DNA from 3 places in the Streptomyces cyaneofuscatus genome. Region 3 is predicted to be linked to each of the others. Evidence: riboswitches for the same ligand, from Rfam matches in the RefSeq annotation. Region 3 holds a riboswitch; each other region holds the start of a gene.

The links. Region 3 has a riboswitch for cyclic di-AMP ahead of R2B67_RS32310 (C40 family peptidase). Riboswitches for the same ligand answer to the same signal wherever they lie in the genome.
Region 1: another riboswitch for cyclic di-AMP. It lies ahead of R2B67_RS03280 (LysM peptidoglycan-binding domain-containing M23 family metallopeptidase); the one in region 3 lies ahead of R2B67_RS32310 (C40 family peptidase).
Region 2: another riboswitch for cyclic di-AMP. It lies ahead of R2B67_RS22195 (transglycosylase family protein); the one in region 3 lies ahead of R2B67_RS32310 (C40 family peptidase).

The regions. Positions count from the first base shown of each region.
Region 1 covers NZ_CP137002.1:811,050-815,895, forward strand. Annotated here, with positions in the region: gene R2B67_RS03270 (STM4011 family radical SAM protein) at 1-264, shown strand, start outside; gene R2B67_RS03275 (SGNH/GDSL hydrolase family protein) at 268-1,095, opposite strand; gene R2B67_RS03280 (LysM peptidoglycan-binding domain-containing M23 family metallopeptidase) at 1,258-2,235, opposite strand; cyclic di-AMP (ydaO/yuaA leader) riboswitch at 2,239-2,399, opposite strand; gene R2B67_RS03285 (tyrosine-protein phosphatase) at 2,811-3,623, shown strand; gene R2B67_RS03290 (DUF6126 family protein) at 3,628-3,804, opposite strand; gene R2B67_RS03295 (helix-turn-helix domain-containing protein) at 3,848-4,456, opposite strand; gene R2B67_RS03300 (aspartate aminotransferase family protein) at 4,516-4,846, opposite strand, start outside.
Region 2 covers NZ_CP137002.1:5,024,322-5,029,167, forward strand. Annotated here, with positions in the region: gene R2B67_RS22185 (cytochrome P450 family protein) at 1-172, shown strand, start outside; gene R2B67_RS22190 (transglycosylase family protein) at 337-1,443, shown strand; cyclic di-AMP (ydaO/yuaA leader) riboswitch at 1,734-1,931, shown strand; gene R2B67_RS22195 (transglycosylase family protein) at 1,937-2,653, shown strand; gene eno (phosphopyruvate hydratase) at 3,065-4,345, shown strand; gene R2B67_RS22205 (FtsB family cell division protein) at 4,458-4,846, shown strand, end outside.
Region 3 covers NZ_CP137002.1:7,300,594-7,305,439, reverse strand. Annotated here, with positions in the region: gene R2B67_RS32325 (excalibur calcium-binding domain-containing protein) at 108-623, shown strand; gene R2B67_RS32320 (ATP-dependent Clp protease proteolytic subunit) at 787-1,434, shown strand; gene R2B67_RS32315 (hypothetical protein) at 1,442-1,747, shown strand; cyclic di-AMP (ydaO/yuaA leader) riboswitch at 2,122-2,287, shown strand; gene R2B67_RS32310 (C40 family peptidase) at 2,291-2,761, shown strand; gene R2B67_RS32305 (LysE family translocator) at 2,860-3,504, opposite strand; gene R2B67_RS32300 (LysR family transcriptional regulator) at 3,578-4,492, shown strand; gene R2B67_RS32295 (ATP-binding protein) at 4,520-4,846, opposite strand, start outside.

The DNA.
Region 1 (4,846 bases), 6.5 Mb from region 3:
CACTTCGTCAAGGCGGAGCTGGGCAACCTCTACGACGGCAGCTACCGCGCGGCGCTCGGTCCCCGGGCCTGCCCGCTGGCCGTGTGCGACTGCCACATCGGCTACGTACACCTGGAGACGCTGCCGCTGTACGACGTGTTCGCGGGCGGCGTCCTGGAGCGGATACCCGCCGGGTCCGGCGTGGGCCCGGGGCCGGACCCGGCACCGGGCGGACCCGTGGTCCCCGGCCCGTCCCGGCGTACGCTCCCGCTCCTCAACCCCTGATCCCTACAGCGGCAGCAGGTCCGGCCGCTTCGCCTCGACGTGGTCGCCGGACGACTCGCCGCGCAGCCGCCGGCCGATCCACGGCACGAGGTACTCCCGCGCCCACTGGATGTTGTCGCGCCGCTCGTCGAAGGGGCGGCGCTGGGCCTGCGGCGGCCAGGGCTGGTCCGGGTCGGCCGGCACCTCGTGGCCGAGGACCTGGGCGGCGCGCAGCGCGACGCGGGTGTGGCCCTCGGGCGACAGGTGGAGCCGGTCGGCGTCCCATGCGCGCCGGTCCTGGACCGAGCGCAGCGACCACAGGTCGAGCACGGGGCACTGGTACCGGTCGGCGATGGCCCTCAGGTGCACGTTGTACGTGGCGATCTTGCCGCGCATGTGGCGCAGCACCGGAACGCCCCGGGTGTCGAACCCGGTGGTGACCATGACGGTGCCGACCGCCTCGGTCAGGTCCGCGACAGCCCGCTCGAAGCGCTCGGCCAGATCGTCGGGGTCGGTGCCGGGCCGGATGATGTCGTTGCCGCCCGCGCAGAAGGTGACCAGGTCGGGGGCCAGTTCCTTGGCGCGGGGCAGCTGCTCCTCGACGATCTGGTCGAGGAGGCGTCCGCGTACGGCGAGATTGGCGTAACGGAAATTGCCGTGCCGGGTCTCGTCCGGGTTCGTCGCCGCGTCGGGGGCGGGGAGCCGGTCGGCGAGCAGAACCGCGAACCGGTCCGCCCAGCCGACAAAGGTGCCGTCGGGGCCGGGGTCGCCGACGCCCTCCGTGAAACTGTCCCCGATCGCCGCGTACGACCCGATGATGTTCTGCTGCTGGGTTCTCGAATCGTCTGCCACAAGCACATATCCTGCACCGTTCAATGTGACCTACGCGACCGTAATACGGGGTTGACGGGTGGTGACATAGACCACCCGGTCAGATTTCGGTAAAGCCGGAATAAGTGGAGGGGCGGTGCGCCGCCGCGCACCGCCCCTCGATCACTTCTTCTCGCCCTGGGGTCAGAGGGAGACGCCGTGCTGGCGCAGGTAGGCGACCGGGTCGACGTCCGAGCCGTAGCTCGGGCCGGTGCGGACCTCGAAGTGGAGGTGCGGGCCGGTGGAGTTTCCGGTGGAGCCGGAGAGGCCGATCTGCTGGCCGCCGGTGACGGTCTGGCCGGCGGAGACGCTCAGCGAGGACTGGTGGGCGTACTGGGAGTACATGCCGTCCTCGTGCTTGATGACGACCTCGTTGCCGTACGAACCGCTCCAGCCGGCCGAGACCACGGTGCCCGGGCCGATCGCCTTGACGGGGGTGCCGGAGGCGGCCTGGAAGTCGGAGCCGGTGTGGTAGCCGCTGGACCAGCTGGAGCCGGAAGCGCGGTACTGGGTGGTGACGTTGGCGTTGTCGAGCGGCGCGGTCCAGCCGGAGCCGGTGGACTCGGAGGAGCCGGTCTGCGTGGAGGCGCCGGACTCGGCGGCGGCGTCGGACTCGTCGGCCGAGAGGGTGTCGGCCTTCGGGGCCGGCTCGGCCTTCTTCGGGGCGGCCTTCTTCGGCGCGGCGGCCTTGGGGGCCGGGGCGGACTTCTTGGCCTCCGAAGGCGCGGCGGTGCCGGTGGCCTTGGCGCCGAGGGTCAGCTTCATGCCCGGGAAGATCAGGCCGGGGTTCTCGCCGACGGTCGAGCGGTTGTCCTGGTACAGCTTCTGCCAGCCGCCCTTGACCTGGTGCTCGGTCGCGATCTTCGCGAGGTAGTCGCCGGAGACGACGGCGTACGTCTTCGGGGCGGCCTTCTTCGCCGTGGCGGGCGCGGCCTGCGGTGCGGCCTGCTGGGCGCTCTGCGCGGCGGCGGGCTGGACGGCGGGGGCCGCCTTCTCCGCGGCGTGGGCGCCGGTCGCGCCGAACAGCGGGAGGGCGAGTACGGCGCCGCCGGTGCCCGCGGCGAGGACGCCGCGGTGGATCGGGCCGGACTTGGGACGGCGGTGCTTACCCTTTGCGGGCATGGGGAAGTTCCTCTCCGGCGCCTGCGAGGTGAGCTGTCGGGTTCGGGCTGGAGATGCCCGGCCGCCGGATGGCGGCTTCACCCCTAGCCGGTCCGGATCGCTCCGGGCCGGCGGCTTACCTGGTTCCCCCGCTCCTGCCACACGTGAGTGGGTGGGTGCGAATTCCGGGCGGCGGCAGGATTAGGCGGTCCGTCCGGATTGACGGTGACCGTAAACGAGTGAGGACGACGGGAACAAGCCGTCGGTTGCGCCCCGGAATCATCGATTCAATTTCGCTCCGGATTTCCCGTCACCCTCCGTGGATTACGGATCTTGGCTTTCCGTGCGGATCCCGGGAAATAGCCAGGGCGCCGCCGCCACGGTCCGTCACGGATATGATCCCGCTCACCTACGGAATCCCATCTCCCCCATTAGCAGGGCATGTTCTACGAAATGCACCAATACGGACATGCCGTCGACGCGACCCCTGACACCCCGTCAGACTTCCGATGATTGCCCCGTGAACCGATGTCGTATCGTCACAGGAGCGCCCTCGCCGGAGAGCCGCGCCGACGCCGAAGATTCCAGGAGCCACCGTGACGCAGCAGGTGCCGCAGGTCCCGCCGACCGAGACCGAACTGACCGGAGTCCGCAACTTCCGTGACGTGGGCGGGCTTCCCACCGAGGACGGGCGGCGCACCGCCTTCGGCCGGCTCTACCGCAGCGGCCACCTGGCGCACGCCACCGCCGAGGACGCGCTCTTCCTCGGCGGACTCGGGCTGCACACCGTCTTCGACTTCCGCAATTCCGCCGACCACAAGCTCGACGGGTACGACATCGAGCTGGCCGGTGTCCGCAATGTCAGTATTCCGCTCTCCGACCCGGCCGACGGAGCAGAGTTCTGGCGGCTGGTCCGCGACGGGAACATCGAGCAGCTGCGCTCGATCCTGGCGAACGGCAAGGGCACCGAGCGCATGATCACCATGTACCGCTCGACCATCGTGGACCGCACCGCCGAGCACAGCCGCGTCCTGCACGCCCTGGCGGAGGACAGCGTGCCGGCCCTGATGCACTGCGCGGCGGGCAAGGACCGGGCCGGCCTGTCGATCGCGGTCTCGCTGCTCGCGGTCGGCGTCGAGCGCGAGGCGATCGAGGCGGACTACCTCAAGTCCAACGATCCGCACCGCCGGTACAAGGTGAAGCGCACGGACATGTCGGAGACCGGGATGTCCCCCGAGGTGATGGAGCTCCTCAATCCGCTCTTCGGGGCGCAGGCCTCCTACCTCGCGGCGGCGTTCGCGGCCATCGACGACACCTGGGGCACGACCGACCGCTACCTGTCGGAGGGGCTGGGCGTCTCCCCCGAGACCCGGGAGCGGCTGCGCGAGCGCCTCCTCGACCAGGGCTGAGCGCCTACTCGGCGCCCGCCACCACGAAGAGCAGGTAGAGGAAGGCCGCGATCACGTGGCCGACCACCAGGTAGGCGAAGAGCCGGATCACCAGACCGCGCGGCATCCGGCGCTCCTGCGTGTCCTTCGTGGCCTTCGGGCGCCTCGGGGTCAGCGGGTCGTAGTGCTCGGAATCGGACATGACGGTCCTCTCTGCCGGCCTCGCGGCCGGGGGAACGAAGGGGTCAGCGCGCGTGGAGCGCGTTGCCGAGGCAGAGCTCGGCCGCGGGGCTCTGCAGCAGGGAGTGGACGAAGAGCAGCTCCGCCCCGCCCCGGTCCAGGGCCGCGATCCGGTGCGGCGTGAGCGAGTCGAAGTGGGCGCTGTCGCCCGGGTCCAGATCGTGCACGGTCTCCCCCAGCGCGACCCGCAGCCGCCCGCCGAGGACGTACAGCCACTCCTCACCGGGGTGCACCCGCACCAGATCGCCCTGGGCGCCGTACGGGACCCGGACCCGCAGCGCCTGCATGGCGCGGCCGGAGCCGCCGGCCCTACGGTACATCCAGCCGTCCGCCTCGGCGCCCTCGAAGGCGCCGCCGCGGATGACCGCCTCCCGCTCGGGCGGCTTCTCGCCGAGAAGCTCGGAAACCGTCGTACCGTAGATACGGGCGAGGCCCAGCAGCATGGGCAGCGAAGGCTGCCTGCGGCCGGTCTCCAGCCGGGAGAGGTGGGCCGGGGAGAGTCCGGCCCGCTGGGCGGCGGTCTCCAGGGTGAGACCGCGGCCACGGCGCAGGTCGCGCAGTCGGGGGGCGACGCCGGGGAGCTCGTCGGCCGCCCCTTCGTCCGGAGGGTTCATGCGTCCATTGGGCCAGGAACTTTCCTCCCGGGCAAATAAATTGCCCCGGAGGCAAAATTTCAGCGGTTGGCCACGGCCTGCTTGACCAGGGTCCGGCCGAAGTCCCACATCAGGCCGCCGCCGCTGTGCGCGTCGTCCATGACCTCCGTGAACGCCGCCACGAAGCGGTCCACCTCCGCCTCCCCGATGATCAGCGGCGGGATCAGCTTGATCACTTCCAGGTGGTCGCCGGAGACCTGGGTGAGGATGCGGTGCTTCTGGAGCAGCGGCACCACGACCATCTGGGCGAAGAGCCCCTTGCGGGCCGCCTGGAGCATGGTCCAGCGGCTGCGGAGCTTCAGCGAGGTGGGGCGGCCGAACTCGATGCCGATCATCAGCCCGCGCCCGCGC
Region 2 (4,846 bases), 2.3 Mb from region 3:
CCAGGCCGCGGTGGCGACCCTGCTGAGACGCCTTCCTGACCTGCGACTTGCCGCAGAACCTGGCGATTTGCGCTGGCGCGGCGGGCTCATCATGCGCGGACTGCGCACCCTGCCGGTGCAGTTCGAGCCCGGTCGCCGCCTCGAACAAAGTGACACGCTGTCACCTCTGTGACTTTCACGTGATCTGCGCTGCATCGACTTGTGACATGCGTTCGAGTCCCGCTAGGTTCACGGTTCGACGCGTCGGCCGCTGTTCACCGGTTGCCCACGCGTCACTTGTTCAACAGCTTCTTGCTCCTCAGTTCTTGCTTGTCAGTCGCACGGAAGGCATATCCCATGGGCTCCGCGAACGGCAGACACCGCCGCCCTCGTCAGGCACCCGCCATCGTCGTCGCCGCAGGCGTGACCGGATCGGCCATCGCCATTCCGCTCCTCGGCGCGGCGGGCGCACACGCAGCCGACGCCACCACCTGGGACCGGGTCGCGGAGTGCGAGAGCGGCGGCATGTGGAGTGCCGACCTCGGCAACGGCTACTACGGCGGGCTTCAGTTCTCGCAGGAGACCTGGTCGGCGTACGGCGGCGACGCCTTCGCGGAGCGGGCCGACCTGGCCAGCCGCTCGCAGCAGATCTCCGTCGCCGAGAAGGTCCTGGACGACAAGGGCCCGCAGGCGTGGCCGAGCTGCGCGGTGATCTCCGGCCTCGCGGTGGACGGCAGCCTGCCCGGTGTCGACCCCGGTACCGCGCCCTCCACCGACCCCACCCAGGACCCGACGACCGCTCCGGCGGACGAAGCGGATGGAGCGGACGAAAAGGGTGAAGCGGGAGGTTCCGGCAACACGGACTCGACCGGCGCCACGGACAAGACCGGCACCACGGACTCCACCGACAAGACGGACGGAACCGGCAAGGGGGAGAAGAAGGGCGGAGCTGACACGCTCGACCCCTCGGCGAAGCCTTCCACTACGCCCCCCGCCACCGGAAAGACCGGCACCCCCGGCTCTCCTGACGCCTCGCAGCCCTCCACCTCCGCCCCCGACGCCTCGCAGGGCACCGACCGCACCGGCGGCAAGCACCGCGGCGCACCGGCCCCCGAGGAGGCCGGTGCGGTGGGGCAGGAGGACGGCCCTCGCGAGTCCGGCCGGCACGCCTCGCGGGGCGAGAGTGACGCGCGGGACGGCGGCGCGGTCACCGGCGGCGGCTACACCGTGCAGCCCGGGGACAACCTCTGGGCCATCGCGGACGCCCAGGAACTCCCCCAGGGCTGGACCGGCCTGTACGAGGCCAACAAGGACCTCCTTGGCTCCGACCCGGACCTGATCCTGCCCGGCCAGAGCCTGGATCTGGGGCTGGGTCAGAGCGCCGCGGAAGGTGCCGAGACCGGTGCCGGGGCGGGTGCCGATGCGGGCGCCGGAACGGGCGCGGAGGCGCCCGCCGCCAACTGATCGAATCCGGGAAAACGCCCCAAAATCGCGGGTAGTTCAGAGGCCTATGTCCACTTATGCGTAAGTGAGACATGGGTCTCTTTGCTGCAACTGGCGCGTCGCGTCCGCCCGCTCGGCGCAGATCCCCTCCGACCTGCGGAAACGGTCCGTCAGGGTGAGCAAGTAAGCGCCGATTGGGCCAGTATGTCCATCTTTGAATGTCGGGGTTGCCTGTGTTTACGGTCGGAACCGCTCGCACCGCGGGCCCCGTCGACCGTCACGCCGAATCCTGCCGTCGGTCGAAGGGAACAGACGCGTAAGCGCCGTAGGCAGGAGCGGGGGACCCAGGTAGGCCGCCGGGTCCGTACAACCCCTTCGAAGGACAGCTCCTTCGAGGCCGGGGACGTACGGGAACGGCTTGGGGTGAAGTCGCGCGCAAGGTCGCGCGACCGGGCAACTCATCAGCCCGAACCCGACAGCTCACCTCGTAGGCGTCGGTGAGGAGATCCGTTCCATGCTGCTGAACAGCAAGGGCAAGCACCGCCGCCCCTCGAAGACCGTCCGTTTCGCCACCCTCGCGGGCATCACCGGTGCCGCCGTGGCCGTCCCGCTGATGGGTGCGACCAACGCTTCCGCCGCCTCCGTCGAGACCTGGGACGCCGTCGCCCAGTGCGAGTCCGGCGGCAACTGGTCCATCAACACCGGCAACGGCTACTACGGCGGGCTCCAGTTCTCGCAGTCGAGCTGGGCCGCCGCCGGCGGTACGCAGTACGCCTCGCGCGCCGACCTGGCCTCCAAGGACCAGCAGATCGCCACCGCCGAGAAGCTCCTCGACATGCAGGGCCCGGGCGCCTGGGCCTGCGCCGGCGCCGGCGGCCTCACCAACGACGGTGTGGACCCGGGCGTGAACACCGGCTCCGGCCAGTCCGCGAGCAAGCCCGAGCAGGCCCAGCCCGAGCGCAAGGCCGAGCAGCCCACCACGCGCAGCGAGCAGCGCACCGCCCCGGCCGCCCCCAAGGCCGAGAGCTCCAAGAAGACCGTCACCACCCCGACCGGTGAGAAGGTCCAGAAGGGCGACGGCGAGTACAAGGTCAAGACCGGCGACACCCTGAGCAAGATCGCCGACAAGGAAGGCGTCAAGGGCGGCTGGAGCAAGCTCTTCAAGCTCAACGACGACATCGTCAAGGACGCGAACCTGATCTTCCCGGGTCAGCAGCTCCACCTGAAGTAACAGCCGGCTCTCCTCCCCGGAGGGAGGGGGTCCGGCGGCACCCTCCCTCGCACGGCTCCCCGGCCCGGCGCGCTACTCCCCCCGTGCGCGCCGGGCCGGGGTCTTTCCGTGGGAAGGGCGCCGCTCCCGCCGTGTGAAGGACGCCGGCGGGGATGGGGGTAGGGGCGATGACGGGTGATGGGGATGGGAATGGTGGGCGATCCGTTCACTTCTTGTCGGCATCGCACCCCCGCCGCTTGTTACCGCCCAGTAGATTTCTAGAGATTTGTCCCGTGATGCTGGCCCTTGGGTCCTTTTTCGTCCCAGGAGACGGGCGGTCGGCCGACTGACGCGGCCGGGCCGGTTAGGCTCGTGTCGCAAGGCCACAGTGACCCTGCACAACCAGCGTCATATCCCAGAAGGAGATGCCTCGTGCCGTCCATCGACGTCGTCGTAGCCAGGGAAATCCTCGACTCCCGGGGCAACCCCACGGTCGAGGTCGAGGTTGGCCTCGACGACGGCAGCACGGGCCGTGCTGCCGTTCCGTCCGGCGCCTCCACCGGTGCGTTCGAGGCTGTTGAGCTTCGCGACGGTGACCCCAACCGCTACCAGGGCAAGGGCGTCGAGAAGGCCGTCCTCGCCGTCATCGAGCAGATCGGCCCGGAGCTCGTCGGGTACGACGCCACCGAGCAGCGCCTCATCGACCAGGCGATGTTCGACCTGGACGCCACCGAGAACAAGGCCTCGCTCGGCGCGAACGCCATCCTCGGTGTCTCGCTCGCCGTCGCGCACGCCGCCTCCGAGGCGTCCGACCTGCCGCTCTTCCGCTACCTCGGCGGCCCGAACGCGCACCTGCTGCCCGTTCCGATGATGAACATCCTGAACGGCGGCTCGCACGCCGACTCCAACGTGGACATCCAGGAGTTCATGATCGCCCCGATCGGCGCGGAGTCCTTCTCCGAGGCCCTGCGCTGGGGCGCGGAGATCTACCACACGCTGAAGAAGGTCCTCAAGACCAAGGGCCTGTCCACCGGACTCGGCGACGAGGGCGGCTTCGCCCCGAACCTGGAGTCCAACCGCGCCGCCCTGGACCTCATCGTCGAGGCCATCACGGAGGCCGGTTACGTCCCGGGCCGCGATGTCGCACTCGCGCTCGACGTCGCCGCGTCCGAGTTCTACAAGGACGGCGTCTACGAGTTCGAGGGCAAGTCCCGCTCGGCCGCCGAGATGACCGAGTACTACGAGGAGCTCGTCTCCGCGTACCCGCTGGTCTCCATCGAGGACCCGCTGTACGAGGACGACTGGGCCGGCTGGAAGGTCATCACCGACCGCATCGGCTCCAAGGTGCAGATCGTCGGCGACGACCTCTTCGTCACCAACCCCGAGCGCCTGGCCCGCGGCATCGAGGAGGGCTCCGCCAACGCCCTGCTCGTGAAGGTCAACCAGATCGGTTCGCTGACCGAGACCCTGGACGCCGTCGAGCTGGCCCAGCGCAACGGCTTCAAGTGCATGATGTCGCACCGCTCCGGTGAGACCGAGGACGTCACCATCGCCGACCTCGCCGTCGCCGTGAACTGCGGCCAGATCAAGACCGGCGCCCCGGCCCGCTCGGATCGCGTCGCCAAGTACAACCAGCTGCTGCGCATCGAGGAGATCCTCGACGACGCCGCGGTGTACGCGGGCCGCTCCGCCTTCCCGCGCTTCAAGGGCTGACCCCCTTCCCAGGGCTGACCCGCGGCCCTGGGACGGTAGCCTCCGCCCGTCCCCGCACCCGGTCCCGTACCGTGTGCGGGGACGGACGTGTATGACGGGGAGGCGAGAGAACATGGCCGGGAAGGACCGCGACCGGTTCTCCACCGCGACCAGGCTGCGACTGCTCGGCGAGCAGACCGCGGCCCGCGTGTACCGCTCCCAGAACCGCCGCCAGGCCCGCCGCTCCCGGCTCACCGGCCGGGCCGCGTTCCTGGCGCTGGTGGTCTGCTCCCTGGTGGTCGCGCTCGCCTACCCGATGCGTCAGTACGTCTCCCAGCGCGACGAGATCGCCGAGCAGGAGCGGCTCTCGCAGGAGGCGAAGGCGCGCACCGAGGAGCTGCGGGACGAGAAGGCGCGGCTCCAGGACGACGCGTACATCATGCGGCTGGCCCGCCAGCACCTCCATTACGTCCTCCCCGGCGAGACCGGCTACATCGTGGCCGACCCCGACGCGGTGGAGGA
Region 3 (4,846 bases):
ACTCCCCCGCTCTTTGGTCACAACTCCATCACCAACGGAACATCCTCCTCCTGCGGGCGCGCCCGGCTCATTAGCGTCGTTCCTCCACGAACTTCCTTGGGGGGACAATGAATTGGAACGACCCGCAGCACCCGTCACGGCAAGCGGACTGGGGGCCGGGCGTCACCGTCCCGCCGCCGGACCCTTCCCCCGGACCACGCTGGGCCCGTAAGCGCGTCATCCTTCCCGCCGCCGGCGTGCTGTTCCTGCTCGGCATCGGGATCGGCGCCACCGGCGAGGAGCCGGAAGCTGTACAGACAGCGGCGGTGAAGACAGAGCCCGGGCCGACGGTGACCGTCACCGTGACGGAGACGGCCAAGGTGACCGTGACAGCCAGCCCGGAGCCGGCCCCGACGGTCACGAAAATCAAGAAGGTACGAGTCACCGTCACCGCTCCGCCGCCCGAGCCCGCCGCCGAGGCGCCCGACCCGGTCTACGACGAGGGCGACGACTCGGGCGGGGGATCCACGTACTACAAGAACTGCACCGCCGTCCGTGCGGCGGGCGCCGCTCCCATCAGGAGAGGCGACCCCGGGTACGACTCCCACCTCGACCGTGACGGTGACGGAGTCGGCTGCGAATAGACGAACAGGCGAATAGACACCCACCGCCCCTCTCTTCGGTCCCGCGAACGCGTCAACCCTCCCTCTCTTCTGTACGTCCTGTACATTTTTGACAGGACGTGAGCGCAGGGCGGACCTGTGTCGCGCCTGCGTTCCGTCACGCACCCAGGAGAGGGGCTCCGCCATGATCCGACCCGATGCCCGACCCGACGCCCGTTACGTACTGCCCGAGTTCACCGAGCGCACCGCGACCGGGACCCGGACCCAGGACCCGTACTCCAAGCTTCTGTCCGAGCGGATCGTCTTCCTCGGGAGTCCGATCGACGACACCGCGGCGAGCGATCTGATCGCGCAGTTCATGTATCTGGAGCACGCTGAGCCGGACCGGCCGCTGTCGCTGTACATCAACTGCCCCGGCGGCTCGTTCGGGGCGATGGCGGCGGTCTACGACACGATGCGGTTTCTGACCTGCGAGGTGGAGACCTTCTGTCTGGGGCAGGCCGGCTCCTACGCGGCCGCTCTTCTGGCGGCCGGAGCTCCGGGGCGGCGACATGCCCTGCCCGGCGCGCGGGTAGTCATTCAACAGCCCGCGCTGGCAGAGCCGTTGCGGGGCCAGCCGTCCGACCTGGAGATCCACGCGCGCGAACTGGTGCGCACCCGCGAGCTGTTCACGGGCATGCTGGTCCGGCACACGGGCCGGACCGCCGAGCGGGTCACCGCCGACATCGAGCGCGACACCATCCTCGACGCGGAGGCCGCTCGCGCCTACGGGCTGGTGGACCACGTCGTGGAGAACCGCACACTCTCCCAGCCGCCGCACGACGTGAGGTGAACCGCCCATGGAACCCACGGAGTTCCCGCCCCTACCCGCACTGACCCGCGCCGAGGGTGAGCTGATCGACTGCTACCTCGCGGTCCTCGACCAGGTGGGCCGCATCAACCCGGCGCGCGGCAGCGACACCTACAGCGCGCTGAGAGCCGCGCAGGCCCTGGTCTCCCGGGCCGCGGCCCTGCGCGATGCCCTCTCCCTGATGCACGAGCGCGGCGAGCGGCAGATCCACGCGGCGACGCTCGCACGGGCCCTGCGGGTGCTGGACGGCGAGCGGCGGGCGGGCAGGGTCGCCGTGCCGCCGACCCCGAACTGAACCGCTCCGCGCGCCGGGAGCGCATTACGGGAGCGGGCCGGTCGCCCCGCGCGCGACACGCCCGGTGCCGCGATCAATTTCCCTCGCTCGTTCGGCGTAGGCGATCACCCGCACGAGCGACGCCCCAACTTGCGCTCGACGCGGGAGCCGTACCCGGAATGCGGCCTTTCGTCGCTGGTACGGGGGCGTGCGCCCGGCTCGTCGGCGGGGGCGAATCCACCCTGTCCACCTGAATGGATCAGTGGTGAGGAGACTCACAAATCACTGTTTCGGCTCGGAAATCCGGCACTTGGTGAGTCAAGATCCCTGGGACGACAAGCCCCCGCCACCGCGGCGGGGCGGTCCGGGTGGACGCCGAGTCCTGCCGCTTCCCGGATGACTGGTCGACAAGGAGTGGATCGGCAGGAGTGGAGGACCCGAGCATTACGGGCCGACCGGGAGACCGGGAAGCCCTCGGGGTGAAGCCGCGTCAAGCGGCCGGGCAACTTCGCCAGCCCGAACCCGACAGGTCATCCTTCACAGGCGGCTGACGAAGGGTTGCGCATGTCTGCGCAGGTTCATGTCCCGTCTCTGTTCGCCCGGGTCGGTACGGCTTCCGTACTCACCCTGGCCGTGACGTCCTCGATGCTGGCGCCAGGTCTGGTCGACGATGCCGAGGCCGCCACCCACTCGACGAAGGCGCTCAAGATCGCCGCGTCGAAGAAGGGGGCTCCGTACAAGTACGGGGCCGCGGGTCCCAGCCGGTTCGACTGCTCGGGGCTGACTGTCTACTCGTTCAAGAAGGCGGGGAAGAAGCTTCCCCGCACAGCACAGCAGCAGTACAACAAGACCAGCCGTATCTCCTCGTCGAAGCGGAAACCCGGCGACCTGGTCTTCTTCCATTCCGGCCGCAGCGTCTACCACGTGGGCATCTACGCCGGGGGCGGGAAGATCTGGCACTCCCCCAAATCCGGGGATGTGGTGCGTAAGGCGAAAATCTGGTCCAAGAGCGTCTGGTACGGACGGGTCCGCTGACCCACCTGCCGGACGCTCTTCCCTTGCGGCCGGGCGCTCTCTGTCCCTTGCGGCCGGACGCTCCGTCCCTTGCGGGCGCACGGGCCCCTCGGCGCACCTCAGCGCAGGAGGGGCCCGGTCACCAGCGCCAGCCCCAGTCCGGTGAGCGCCACGCCGCTGCCGCCCTCGATCGCCCGGGCGGTACGCGGCCGGCGCAGCCACCGCCCCAGCCGGTCCACGAGCAGGGCGAGGGCCGAGAACCAGACGAGGGCGAGGGCGACCACGAGGGCGGCGAGCAGGAGGGTCCTGGGCAGCGGCGGCTGCCCGTCCGGGACGAACTGCGGCAGCAGGCTGAGGAAGAGGACCGGCGCCTTCGGGTTGAGCGCGTTGGTCAGGAATCCCTGGCGCAGCGCGCGCCCGAGCCCCTCGGGCTCCTTCGGCCCCGGTGCATGCTCCGGCGTACGGCCCTCCTCGGAGACCCGGCGCCGGATCGCGTACAGGGCGCTGATCCCGAGGTAGAGCACGTACGCGCCGCCGAGCAGCTGGACCGTGCGGAAGAGGACGGGCATCGTCACCAGCACCGCGGCGAGCCCCGCCACGGCGAGCGCGGTGTGGACGAGCAGTCCCCCGGCGACGCCGAGGGCGGTGGCCAGACCGGCGGTGCGCGAGGCCAGGGCGTTGCGTACGACGACGGTGAAGTCGGCGCCGGGCAGCGCGACCATGCCGGCGGCGACCCCGGTGAAGGCGATCAGTTGTGCGTCCATGGGGTCCAGCCTGGACCGGCGGAGCCTTTAGCGTGTACTTGCAATCTTCTGGGTCTGCCTAAAGGAACGCTTCATGTACGACCCGACGCGGCTCGCCGCGCTGGTGGCGGTCGCCGAGACCGGATCGATCACGCGGGCCGCCGCCCACCTCGGCTACACCGCGCCCGCCCTCTCCCAGCAGCTGGCCAAGCTGGAGCGAGAGGCCGGGGCGACGCTGCTGGTGCGCCACCATCGCGGGGCGCGGCTGACGGCCGCCGGTGAGCTGCTGGCGGGGCGGGCCCGGCGGGTCCTGGACGAGCTGGACCAGGCGCGGCACGAGCTGGCGCAGCTGGCCGGGCTGTCGGGCGGCAGGCTGCGTGTGGGGACGTTCACGACGGCCGGGGTCCATCTGCTGCCGCCGGTCCTGAGCGCGTTCCGGCGGGCCCATCCGGAGGTCGAGCTGGCCGTCACCGAGTACGAGCCGCCGGGCGGGATCGCGGCGGTCACCGCGGGCGAGGTGGACCTGGCGCTGACCCACACCTACGAACCGGCGGTGGCCGACCCGCCGCCGCCGGGCGTCACCGTGGAACCCCTGCTGGTGGAGGAGCTGGTGCTGGCGACCGCGGTCGGGCACCGGCTCTCCGAAGGGTCAGGCCGGCTGCCGGTCGCCGAGCTGGCGGGCCGGCCGCTGATCAGCAGCGCTCCGGCGCATCCGCCCCGGCGCGGGGTGGAGAGCGCGCTGGCGGCGGCGGGCGCCACCCCGGCGGTGGTGTGCGAGTCGCCGGGCTACGCGCTGGTGTGCGCGCTGGTCAGCGCGGGGCTCGGCGTGGCGGTGGTGCCGGAGATGGTCGCGTCGCTGTCGGCCACGCCGTTGGCCGTACGGCGGCTGGAGCCCGCGGAGTTCCGCCGGACGATCTCCGTGGTGCACCGCGGCGACCGGGCGACCGCCGCGGCGGCGACGCTGCTCGCCCTGTTGCGGAGCGGGTTCGGGCGGGCGGCGGCCTCCTGAATCCCGCCGCCCCTCCCGGCCCTGTGGTCAGCCCTGGACCGGCACCGCCCAGGGCAGCGCGATCCAGACCGTCTTGCCGCCCTCGGCCGTCGGGACGACCGTGAGCCGTCCCCCGTACTCCTTGGCCAGCGACCGGATGATCACCATGCCGCGTCCGTTGTCCTGCCGCACGGCGGCAGGCAGCCGCTGGGGCCACCGGGGGTGACTGTCCGTCACCCCGAGGCGCAGCTCCTCGTCGCGTTCGAGGCGCAGATCGACGGTGAAGGTGGGCGACTGGCCGAAGGTGTGCTGAACGGAGTTGGTGGCCAGCTCGCTGATGATCAGCCGGATGGTGTCGGCCAGCTCCGTGTCCTC